3 regions of the Enterobacter sp. SA197 genome follow, and region 3 is predicted to be linked to each of the others. Evidence: predicted binding sites of a transcription regulator. Region 3 holds the regulator's gene; each other region holds the start of a gene.
What was found. Region 3 encodes sigma-54, which starts transcription at its own class of promoters, with help from an activator protein. Its sites were predicted from a motif close to GTTGGCACANNTTTCGCTNT; they were not measured.
Positions count from the first base shown of each region.

Region 1: norV (anaerobic nitric oxide reductase flavorubredoxin) is a predicted target of sigma-54. The motif match lies at 1,197-1,216, and genes of this name have one in related genera.
Region 2: glnA (glutamate--ammonia ligase) is a predicted target of sigma-54. The motif match lies at 1,964-1,983, and genes of this name have one in related genera.

Region 1 is NZ_CP096393.1:3,878,527-3,881,812, reverse strand. It holds gene norV (anaerobic nitric oxide reductase flavorubredoxin) at 1-1,157, opposite strand, end outside; gene norR (nitric oxide reductase transcriptional regulator NorR) at 1,337-2,851, shown strand; gene mltB (lytic murein transglycosylase B) at 3,135-3,286, shown strand, end outside.
Region 2 is NZ_CP096393.1:35,201-38,486, forward strand. It holds gene glnL (nitrogen regulation protein NR(II)) at 1-121, opposite strand, end outside; gene glnA (glutamate--ammonia ligase) at 464-1,873, opposite strand; gene typA (ribosome-dependent GTPase TypA) at 2,256-3,286, shown strand, end outside.
Region 3 is NZ_CP096393.1:4,430,852-4,434,137, forward strand. It holds gene lptB (LPS export ABC transporter ATP-binding protein) at 1-504, shown strand, start outside; gene rpoN (RNA polymerase factor sigma-54) at 553-1,986, shown strand; gene hpf (ribosome hibernation promoting factor) at 2,009-2,296, shown strand; gene ptsN (PTS IIA-like nitrogen regulatory protein PtsN) at 2,378-2,869, shown strand; gene rapZ (RNase adapter RapZ) at 2,915-3,286, shown strand, end outside.

The DNA.
Region 1 (3,286 bases), 550 kb from region 3:
CGGCACACTTCCAGGGCGTCAAAGTCCGGGCGCCATTTGGCTTTCAGGCTCAGAGACATCTCAAAGCCTGCGTCCTGCAAACGGGTGGAGAGACGATCGACCGCGCCGCCGCTCCAGCCGTGAGAACCAAAAGCACTGGCGCGCTTGTTACGAAAGCGCAGGCCGGTCATCTCTTCCACCAGACCGGCGATTTTCGGCATCATCACATTGTTCATGGTGGAAGTGCCTACCAGCACGCCTTTGGAACGGAAGACGTTGGTCAGAATGTCGTTTTTGTCGCTGCGGGCGACATTGAAGATTTTCACTGCCACATTGGGGTCGACTTCGTTAATGCCCTGGGCGATGGCGTCCGCCATCATGCGGGTGTTGTTGGACATGGTGTCGTAGAAAATCGTGATGCGATCTTCCTGGTAATCTGCCGCCCACTTCAGGTACAGCTCGACTATCTGGGTGGGGTTATCGCGCCACACCACGCCGTGGGAGGTAGCAATCATCTCTACCGGCAGGTTGAAACCGAGGATTTCGGTGATTTTTGGCGTTACCAGACGGCTGAACGGCGTCAGGATATTGGCGTAGTAACGCTGGCACTGTTCGAACAGTTCGGCCTGATCAACTTCATCATTAAACAGACGTTCGTCGCAGTAGTGCTGACCAAAGGCGTCATTACTGAACAGCACCGCATCACCGGTCATGTAGGTCATCATACTGTCCGGCCAGTGCAGCATCGGGGTTTCAACAAAGATCAGTTGCTTGCCATTGCCGATGTCCAGCGCGTCACCGGTTTTCACGGTGTGGAAGTTCCACTCCGGGTGATGGTGGTGACCGTTGATGGAGTCGATGGCGTTGGTGGTACAGTAAATCGGGGTGTTCGGGATGTAAGACATCAGCTCCGTTAACGCCCCGGCATGATCCTCTTCCGCATGGTTAATAATGATGTAGTCGATGGCGTTCAGATCGATCTCAGCGCGCAGGTTCTGCACGAACTCGCGGCTGAATTTGTGATCGACGGTATCGATGAGGACGTTTTTCCCTTCACGGATCAAATAACTGTTGTAGCTGCTGCCGCGCAGCGTCTTGTACTCGGTGCCATGAAAGTCGCGAACTTCCCAGTCACGTTGGCCAACCCAGTGAATGTTATTTTTTACATGAATAGTCATTTTACTTACCTGTTCGGAATGAAAGAAGTTGTGTTAGCTATATCAAAAGGCGTGCCAGTTTTTATGTGACTGATAAATTTTATTTTTTATTTAAGTAACCCGACAGGGGTAGTCATAATGACTACTATTTTTATGGTCAATATGACACCATCCATTGTCAAAATGACAGTGAGGCGAAAATGAGTTTTTCAGTGGATGTGCTGGCGGGGATCGCCATTGAATTACAGAGCGGAATTGGTCATGCGGACCGGTTTCAGCGTTTAATCACCACTCTGCGGCAGGTGCTTGAGTGTGATGCCTCTGCGCTGCTGCGCTACGAATCACGTCAGTTTATTCCGCTGGCTATCGACGGGCTGGCGCAGGATGTGCTGGGGCGCCGCTTCACCCTGGAAGGCCATCCGCGGCTTGAAGCCATTGCCCGCGCCGGGGATGTGGTGCGTTTTCCGGCCGACAGCTCACTGCCCGATCCCTACGACGGGCTGATCCCCGGTCAGGAAAGCCTCAAGGTACATGCCTGCGTGGGGCTGCCGCTGTTCGCCGGACAGAGCCTGATCGGTGCGCTGACCCTGGACGGTATGGCACCGGATCAGTTCGACAGTTTCAGTGATGAAGAACTGCGCCTGATTGCCGCTCTGGCGGCCGGGGCGCTCAATAATGCGCTGCTGATTGAACAGCTTGAAAGCCAGAATATGGCACCCGGTCCGGCGGCAACCTTTGAGCAGGTGGCCCATACCGAGATGATTGGCCTGTGCGACGGTATGCTGCAGCTGAAAAAAGAGATTGAGATCGTTGCTGCCTCGGATTTAAACGTGCTGATTAGCGGGGAGACCGGCACCGGTAAAGAGCTGGTAGCGAAAGCCATTCATGAAAATTCGCCACGTGCTGCTGATGCGCTGGTCTACCTCAACTGTGCCGCGCTGCCCGAAAGCGTGGCGGAAAGCGAGCTTTTTGGGCACGTGAAAGGGGCGTTTACCGGGGCCATCAGCCACCGCAGCGGTAAATTTGAAATGGCCGACAAGGGCACGCTGTTTCTTGATGAGATTGGTGAGCTGTCGCTGGCACTCCAGGCCAAGCTGCTGCGCGTACTGCAGTATGGCGACATCCAGCGCGTGGGTGACGATCGCAGCCTGCGGGTGGACGTGCGTGTACTGGCGGCCACCAACCGCGACCTGCGCGAAGAGGTGCTGGCAGGGCGGTTTCGTGCCGATCTCTTCCACCGCCTGAGCGTGTTCCCGCTGATTGTGCCGCCGCTTCGCGAGCGGAGGGAAGATGTGGTGCTGCTGGCGGGCTACTTCTGCGAGCAGGTGCGGCTGCGTCTGGGGCTGGGACGCGTGGTGCTCAGCCCGCGGGCGCGGGCGCAGCTGCTGGATTATCGCTGGCCGGGCAACGTGCGTGAGCTTGAGCATGCGATACACCGCGCGATTGTGCTGGCGCGCGCCACCCGTAGCAGTGATGAGGTGGTGCTGGATATTCACCATTTCGCCTTCAGTGAGGAGCCGGAACTGGTAACGACGACGGTGAAAGCTCTGCCGGAAACACCCAACCTGCGCGAAGCCACCGAGGCGTTTCAGCGTCGCATCATCAGCCAGGCGCTGGAGCAGCATCAGCATAACTGGGCGGCAAGTGCACGTGCGCTGGATATTGACGTTGCCAACCTGCACCGGCTGGCGAAGCGTCTGGGGCTGAAAGGGTAGATAATGACCGCCCGATTTTTGTCCCCGGCCCGTTTGCCGCCAGCGCCAGCAGGGTGACGCCGCGCCTGTCCTGGATGCCCCCTGGCGTGCTGTAGCCGCACGAATAAAATGATGGGCTTTTATCGGCGCGGTTGTCGTGCATTAACCTTGCACTGAATTGTTGAGATGAAGAAGGGTGCGCTTTTCAGATAAGAGAATAAGAGAACGATGGTGCTTCCTTGTGGAAGGCCGCATGCTTTACCATAATTCCTCCTGGTCGATTGTCTTGTTAAATGGATGTCTCATGTTTAAGCGTCGTTACGCAGCCCTTCTCCCTGCGCTGGTGCTCCTTGCCGCCTGCACCAGCAAACCTCAGAAAACAGAAGCACCGGCCTCATCGCCGACAGCAGGCGCCCCCTCCGGCGGATTCCTGCTTAAACCGCAGCATAATGTCAC
Region 2 (3,286 bases), 620 kb from region 3:
CCAGTAGTTGTTGTGCGGCTGGGTTGGCGTAATGCACCGCCAGCTCATCATCAACCAGCAAGATGCTGTTGATTAAAGAATTGAGGATCTGCCCAGCATCGGGCAACGAGCCACTCGCCATTCAGCAGTCTCCCAAAAGGTTGCACTAATTTAGTGCATTATAGCTTTTAACCGCTGTTAAAAGCCCGATATCTCAGGGTGGGCGGAGAAAAAAGCCCATCCGAAGATGGGCTACAGATGACGAACAAACTCTGCTACCAGGTGGCAAAGTTTGTTATCAATCTCAAGCCTGCCAGGGCAGGCTAAAAGTTTCCACGGCAACGAAATATCCTGCGTCTTTCTCGCCCCTGCCGCGTCGGCCGCTTTCGCGCACCCCAGTCACATAGGTTGCTATGCTCCTGGGGATTCGCTCAGTGGCCATCTTGCCGGGACAAGAAAAACGTTGGCTATTATTACTAAGGTATTAAACGCTGTAGTACAGTTCGAACTCTACCGGGTGCGGCGTCATGCGCACGCGGTCGTTTTCTTCGGTACGCAGTGCGATGTATGCATCGATAGCGTCGTCAGTGAACACGCCGCCCGCCGTCAGGAATTCGCGGTCTTCATTCAGTGCGTTCAGTGCTTCTTCCAGAGAGCCTGCAACCTGTGGGATCTCTTTCGCTTCTTCCGGCGGCAGGTCATACAGGTTTTTGTCCATTGCTTCGCCCGGGTGGATTTTGTTCTTGATACCATCAAGGCCAGCCATCAGCAGGGCAGCAAAGCACAGGTACGGGTTAGCAGCCGGGTCCGGGAAGCGCACTTCGATGCGACGTGCTTTCGGAGAGGCAACAACCGGGATACGGATAGAAGCAGAACGGTTACGGGCAGAGTAAGCCAGCATAACAGGTGCTTCATAACCCGGGACCAGACGCTTGTAGGAGTTGGTGGTCGGGTTTGCCAGGGCGTTGATCGCTTTAGCGTGTTTGATAACACCGCCAATGTAGTACAGCGCCTGCTCAGACAGACCGGCATATTTGTCACCAGAGAAGAGGTTTACGCCGTTCTTGGACAGGGACATATGGCAGTGCATACCGGAGCCGTTATCGCCGAACATCGGTTTCGGCATGAAGGTTGCTGTTTTGCCGAAACGGTGCGCAACGTTGTGCACTACATATTTATAAATCTGAATTTCGTCCGCTTTCTTGGTCATGGTGTTAAAGCGGGTTGCGATTTCGTTCTGACCTGCCGTCGCCACTTCGTGGTGATGCGCTTCAACCACCAGACCCATCTCTTCCATGATCAAACACATGGTGGAACGGATGTCCTGTGAAGAATCGACTGGCGGAACCGGGAAGTAACCGCCTTTCACACCCGGACGGTGGCCTTTGTTGCCGCCTTCGTATTTGGTGGAGGAGTTCCAGGCACCTTCGATATCATCGATAGCAACGTGAGAACCGGAGATGGACGCGCCAAAACGGATGTCGTCAAACAGGAAGAACTCTGGCTCTGGTCCGAAGAGAACGGTATCAGCAAGGCCGGTAGAACGCAGATATTCTTCAGCACGTTTAGCGATAGAACGTGGGTCACGATCGTAGCCCTGCAGAGTACCAGGTTCCAGGATGTCACAGCGAATGATCAGGGTCGATTCTTCGTAGAACGGGTCAATGAGCGCGGTAGAGGCATCCGGCATCAGAACCATGTCGGATTCGTTGATGCCTTTCCAGCCGCCAATCGAGGAGCCGTCAAACATTTTGCCTTCTTCAAAGAATTCGGCATTAACCTGATGAGCAGGAATAGTGACGTGCTGTTCTTTACCTTTGGTATCGGTGAAGCGCAAATCAACAAATTTCACTTCATGCTCATTCAGCATCGTCAATACGTGTTCAGCGGACATACTTAAACTCTCCCGGATTTTTTCATTGTCGTCGTGGTAACGAGGTCTGCAGATACTGCGTCAATCTGGCGGTGTTGCCATAAATTTTATAAAGCGAAATCTATGCCAACTTTTAAATGTCACTAAAAAGGCGCTATTATGCGCACCATAGTGCAAAAGGGCTGCACCATGATGGTCACATTGCACCAATATAGTGCTTTTATGTGAACAACAAGCACCGTATTGGTGCAATTTTTGTTAAAGTAGCCCAATTCCGCTTCGTGAAAGTGATCACAAAGCATCCCTGCGATACTTGTTTGCGGGGGATGTTTGTGATCCTGTTTTGTAGTGCGATTAATCCGTGTACAATAACGCGCTATTTCTAAATGCCTGAGGCAAAGTTGTGATCGAAAATCTGCGTAATATCGCCATCATCGCGCACGTTGACCATGGTAAAACTACCCTGGTTGATAAGCTGCTGCAGCAATCTGGTACCTTCAGTAACGAACGTGCTGAAGCCACCGAACGCGTGATGGACTCCAATGACCTGGAGAAAGAGCGTGGGATTACCATCCTCGCTAAAAACACCGCTATCAAATGGAATGACTACCGTATCAACATCGTTGATACCCCGGGTCACGCCGACTTCGGTGGTGAAGTTGAACGTGTAATGTCCATGGTAGACTCCGTACTGCTGGTTGTTGACGCAATGGATGGCCCAATGCCGCAGACGCGCTTCGTAACCAAAAAGGCCTTTGCCCACGGTTTGAAGCCAATTGTTGTTATCAACAAAGTTGACCGTCCTGGCGCGCGTCCTGACTGGGTTGTCGATCAGGTATTTGACCTGTTCGTAAACCTGGATGCGACTGACGAGCAGCTCGATTTCCCTATCATCTATGCATCCGCACTGATGGGTATCGCGGGTAACGATCACACTGAGATGGCGGAAGACATGACCCCGCTGTACCAGGCGATTGTTGACCACGTACCGGCACCGAACGTTGACCTGGACGGCCCGTTCCAGATGCAGATCTCTCAGCTCGATTACAACAACTATGTTGGTGTTATCGGCATTGGTCGTATCAAGCGCGGTAAAGTGAAACCTAACCAGCAGATCACCCTGATCGACAGCGAAGGTAAAACACGTAACGGTAAAGTCGGTAAAGTACTGACTCACCTCGGCCTGGAACGTATTGAGTCCACCGAAGCCGAAGCGGGTGACATCATCGCCATTACCGGTCTTGGCGAACTGAACATCTCAGACACGCTCTGCGATCCGCAGAACGTAGAAGCGCTGCCAGCGCTGTCTGTCGATGAACCGACTGTAACCATGTTCTTTAACGTCAACACCTCTCCGTTCTGTGGTAAAGAAGGTAAATTCGTTACCTCTCGTCAGATCCTTGAGCGTCTGAACAAAGAACTGGTACACAACGT
Region 3 (3,286 bases):
CGCGCGCGTCGCGGTATTGGCTATCTGCCTCAGGAGGCGTCTATTTTCCGCCGCCTCAGTGTCTTCGATAATCTGATGGCAGTGCTGCAAATTCGCGATGATCTCAGCGCAGAACAGCGTATGGACAGAGCCAATGAGCTGATGGAAGAGTTCCACATTGAGCACCTTCGCAATAACCTGGGGCAGGCATTATCCGGCGGTGAGCGTCGTCGCGTAGAGATCGCCCGCGCACTGGCGGCCAATCCTAAATTTATTCTGCTGGATGAGCCGTTTGCAGGCGTCGACCCGATTTCCGTTATTGATATCAAACGCATTATCGAGCATTTGCGTGATAGTGGGCTCGGCGTGTTAATTACCGACCATAACGTACGAGAAACTCTGGCGGTCTGTGAGCGTGCTTATATCGTAAGCCAGGGCCACTTAATCGCCCACGGTACGCCGCAGCAAATCCTTGAAGACGAACACGTTAAGCGCGTATATCTTGGGGAAGACTTCAGACTCTGATAGGGTAGAGTTTATTGACGTGTTTAGTCGGAGAAGACTGCTCTGAATATGAAGCAAGGTTTGCAATTAAGGCTTAGCCAACAGCTGGCCATGACGCCGCAGCTGCAACAGGCTATTCGTCTGTTACAGCTGTCTACGTTGGAACTTCAGCAAGAACTTCAGCAGGCGCTGGAGAGTAACCCATTGCTGGAACAAACCGATCTTCATGAAGAAGTGGATACACAACAGTCTCAGGATAACGAAAGTCTCGACACCGTAGACGCACTCGAACAAAAAGAGATGCCCGACGAATTGCCCCTCGACGCCAGTTGGGATGAGATTTACACGGCGGGCACACCTTCCGGCAGCAGTACCGATTACATTGACGATGAATTACCGGTTTATCAGGGTGAAACCACGCAGTCATTGCAGGATTACCTGATGTGGCAGGTGGAGCTCACCCCCTTTTCAGACACAGACCGGGCCATCGCAACATCGATTGTCGATGCCGTAGATGACACTGGCTACCTGACCGTGTCACTGGAAGATATCCTCGACAGTATGGGCGACGAGGACATAGGCCTTGATGAAGTCGAAGCGGTACTTAAGCGCATTCAGCGTTTCGACCCGGTAGGGGTAGCGGCAAAAGATCTGCGTGACTGCCTGCTTATCCAGCTTTCCCAGTTTGCAAAAGAGACACCGTGGCGCGAGGAAGCTCAGCTCATTATCAGCAATCACCTTGATCTGCTTGCGAACCATGACTTCCGCACCCTGATGCGTGTCACTCGCCTGAAAGAGGACGTACTGAAAGAAGCGGTGAATCTGATTCAGTCGCTCGATCCGCGTCCAGGTCAGTCGATCCAGACAGGGGAACCTGAGTATGTCATTCCGGATGTGCTGGTTCGCAAACATAATACGCGCTGGGTCGTCGAACTGAACGCCGACAGTATTCCGCGTCTGCAAATTAACCAGCACTATGCCGCCATGTGTGGTGGGGCACGAAACGATGCGGATACCCAGTTTATTCGCAGTAATTTGCAGGATGCCAAGTGGCTTATAAAGAGCCTGGAGAGCCGTAACGATACTCTGTTACGGGTCAGTCGCTGTATCGTCGAACAGCAGCAAGCCTTCTTCGAACAGGGAGAAGAGTTCATGAAACCCATGGTGCTGGCTGATATTGCCCAGGCGGTGGAGATGCATGAATCGACCATCTCCCGTGTCACAACTCAGAAATACCTTCATAGTCCACGGGGTATTTTTGAACTCAAGTATTTTTTCTCCAGTCACGTGAGTACCGAAGGCGGAGGGGAAGCCTCCTCAACGGCCATACGTGCACTGGTGAAGAAATTAATCGCCGCAGAGAATCCTGCGAAACCATTGAGCGACAGCAAATTAACCTCCATGCTGTCCGATCAAGGTATCATGGTAGCGCGGCGAACCGTTGCAAAATACCGAGAGTCTTTATCCATTCCGCCGTCAAATCAGCGTAAACAGCTGGTCTGACCCAACCGATAAGGAAGACACTATGCAGCTTAACATCACAGGACAAAACGTCGAGATCACCGAAGCCCTGCGTGACTTTGTTAACACCAAATTCGCGAAACTCGAACAATACTTCGAGAGGATTAATCAGGTCTATATTGTGTTGAAAGTGGAGAAAGTGACTCATACCTCGGATGCGACTTTGCATGTCAATGGTGGTGAAATTCACGCCAGTGCGGAAGGTCAGGATATGTACGCTGCCATCGACGGTTTAATTGATAAACTGGCGCGTCAGCTGACAAAACATAAAGATAAACTGAAACAACACTAATTGTCCGGGCGGTCGTCTGGCGCGTAGCCCCCTACCGCAACCCGGTCGGGGGCTTATCTCCGACGACGCTTAGGTGAAATTATGATGAATAACGATTCCGCTCTCCAACTGAGCAATGTCCTTAACCAGGAATGTACCCGAAGTGGCGTTCACTGCCAGAGCAAAAAACGTGCCCTGGAGATAATCAGTGAACTTGCCGCAAAACAGCTGAGTCTGCCGCCCCAGGTCGTTTTCGAAGCCATTCTCACACGCGAGAAAATGGGCAGTACCGGTATTGGCAACGGGATAGCTATCCCTCACGGCAAACTGGAAGAAGACACCCTTCGCGCGGTAGGCGTGTTCGTACAGCTTGAAACGCCGATTGCCTTTGATGCCATTGATAATCAACCGGTTGATTTACTGTTTGCCCTGCTTGTTCCTGCCGACCAGACCAAAACGCACCTGCACACGCTGTCGTTAGTGGCGAAAAGACTGGCGGATAAAACGATTTGTCGTCGCCTGCGTTCTGCACAAAGCGACGAAGAACTGTATAAGATCATCACGCTGACAGAAGGCGAACAGGACGATGCATAACATTGTATTCACTGTTGCGCCAGGCGCTGTGAGGAGAAACTTTCCATGGTCCTGATGATCGTGAGTGGTCGTTCGGGTTCCGGCAAATCAGTCGCCCTGCGTGCGCTGGAAGACATGGGATTTTACTGTGTCGACAACCTGCCGGTCGTGTTGCTTCCTGAGCTGGCGAGAACGCTTGCCGACAGACAGACTTCCGCAGCCGTCAGCATCGACGTGCGTAATATGCCAGAATCACCGGAAATCTTTGAACAGGCGATGAGTAACCTGCCCGAAGAGTTCTCTCCCCAGCTCCTCTTCCTCGACGCAGACCGAAACACGTTAATTCGTCGCTACAGCGACACCCGCCGTCTGCACCCCCTTTCCAGTAAAAATTTATCGCTGGAAAGCGCCATTGATGAAGAGAGTAATTTACTCGAA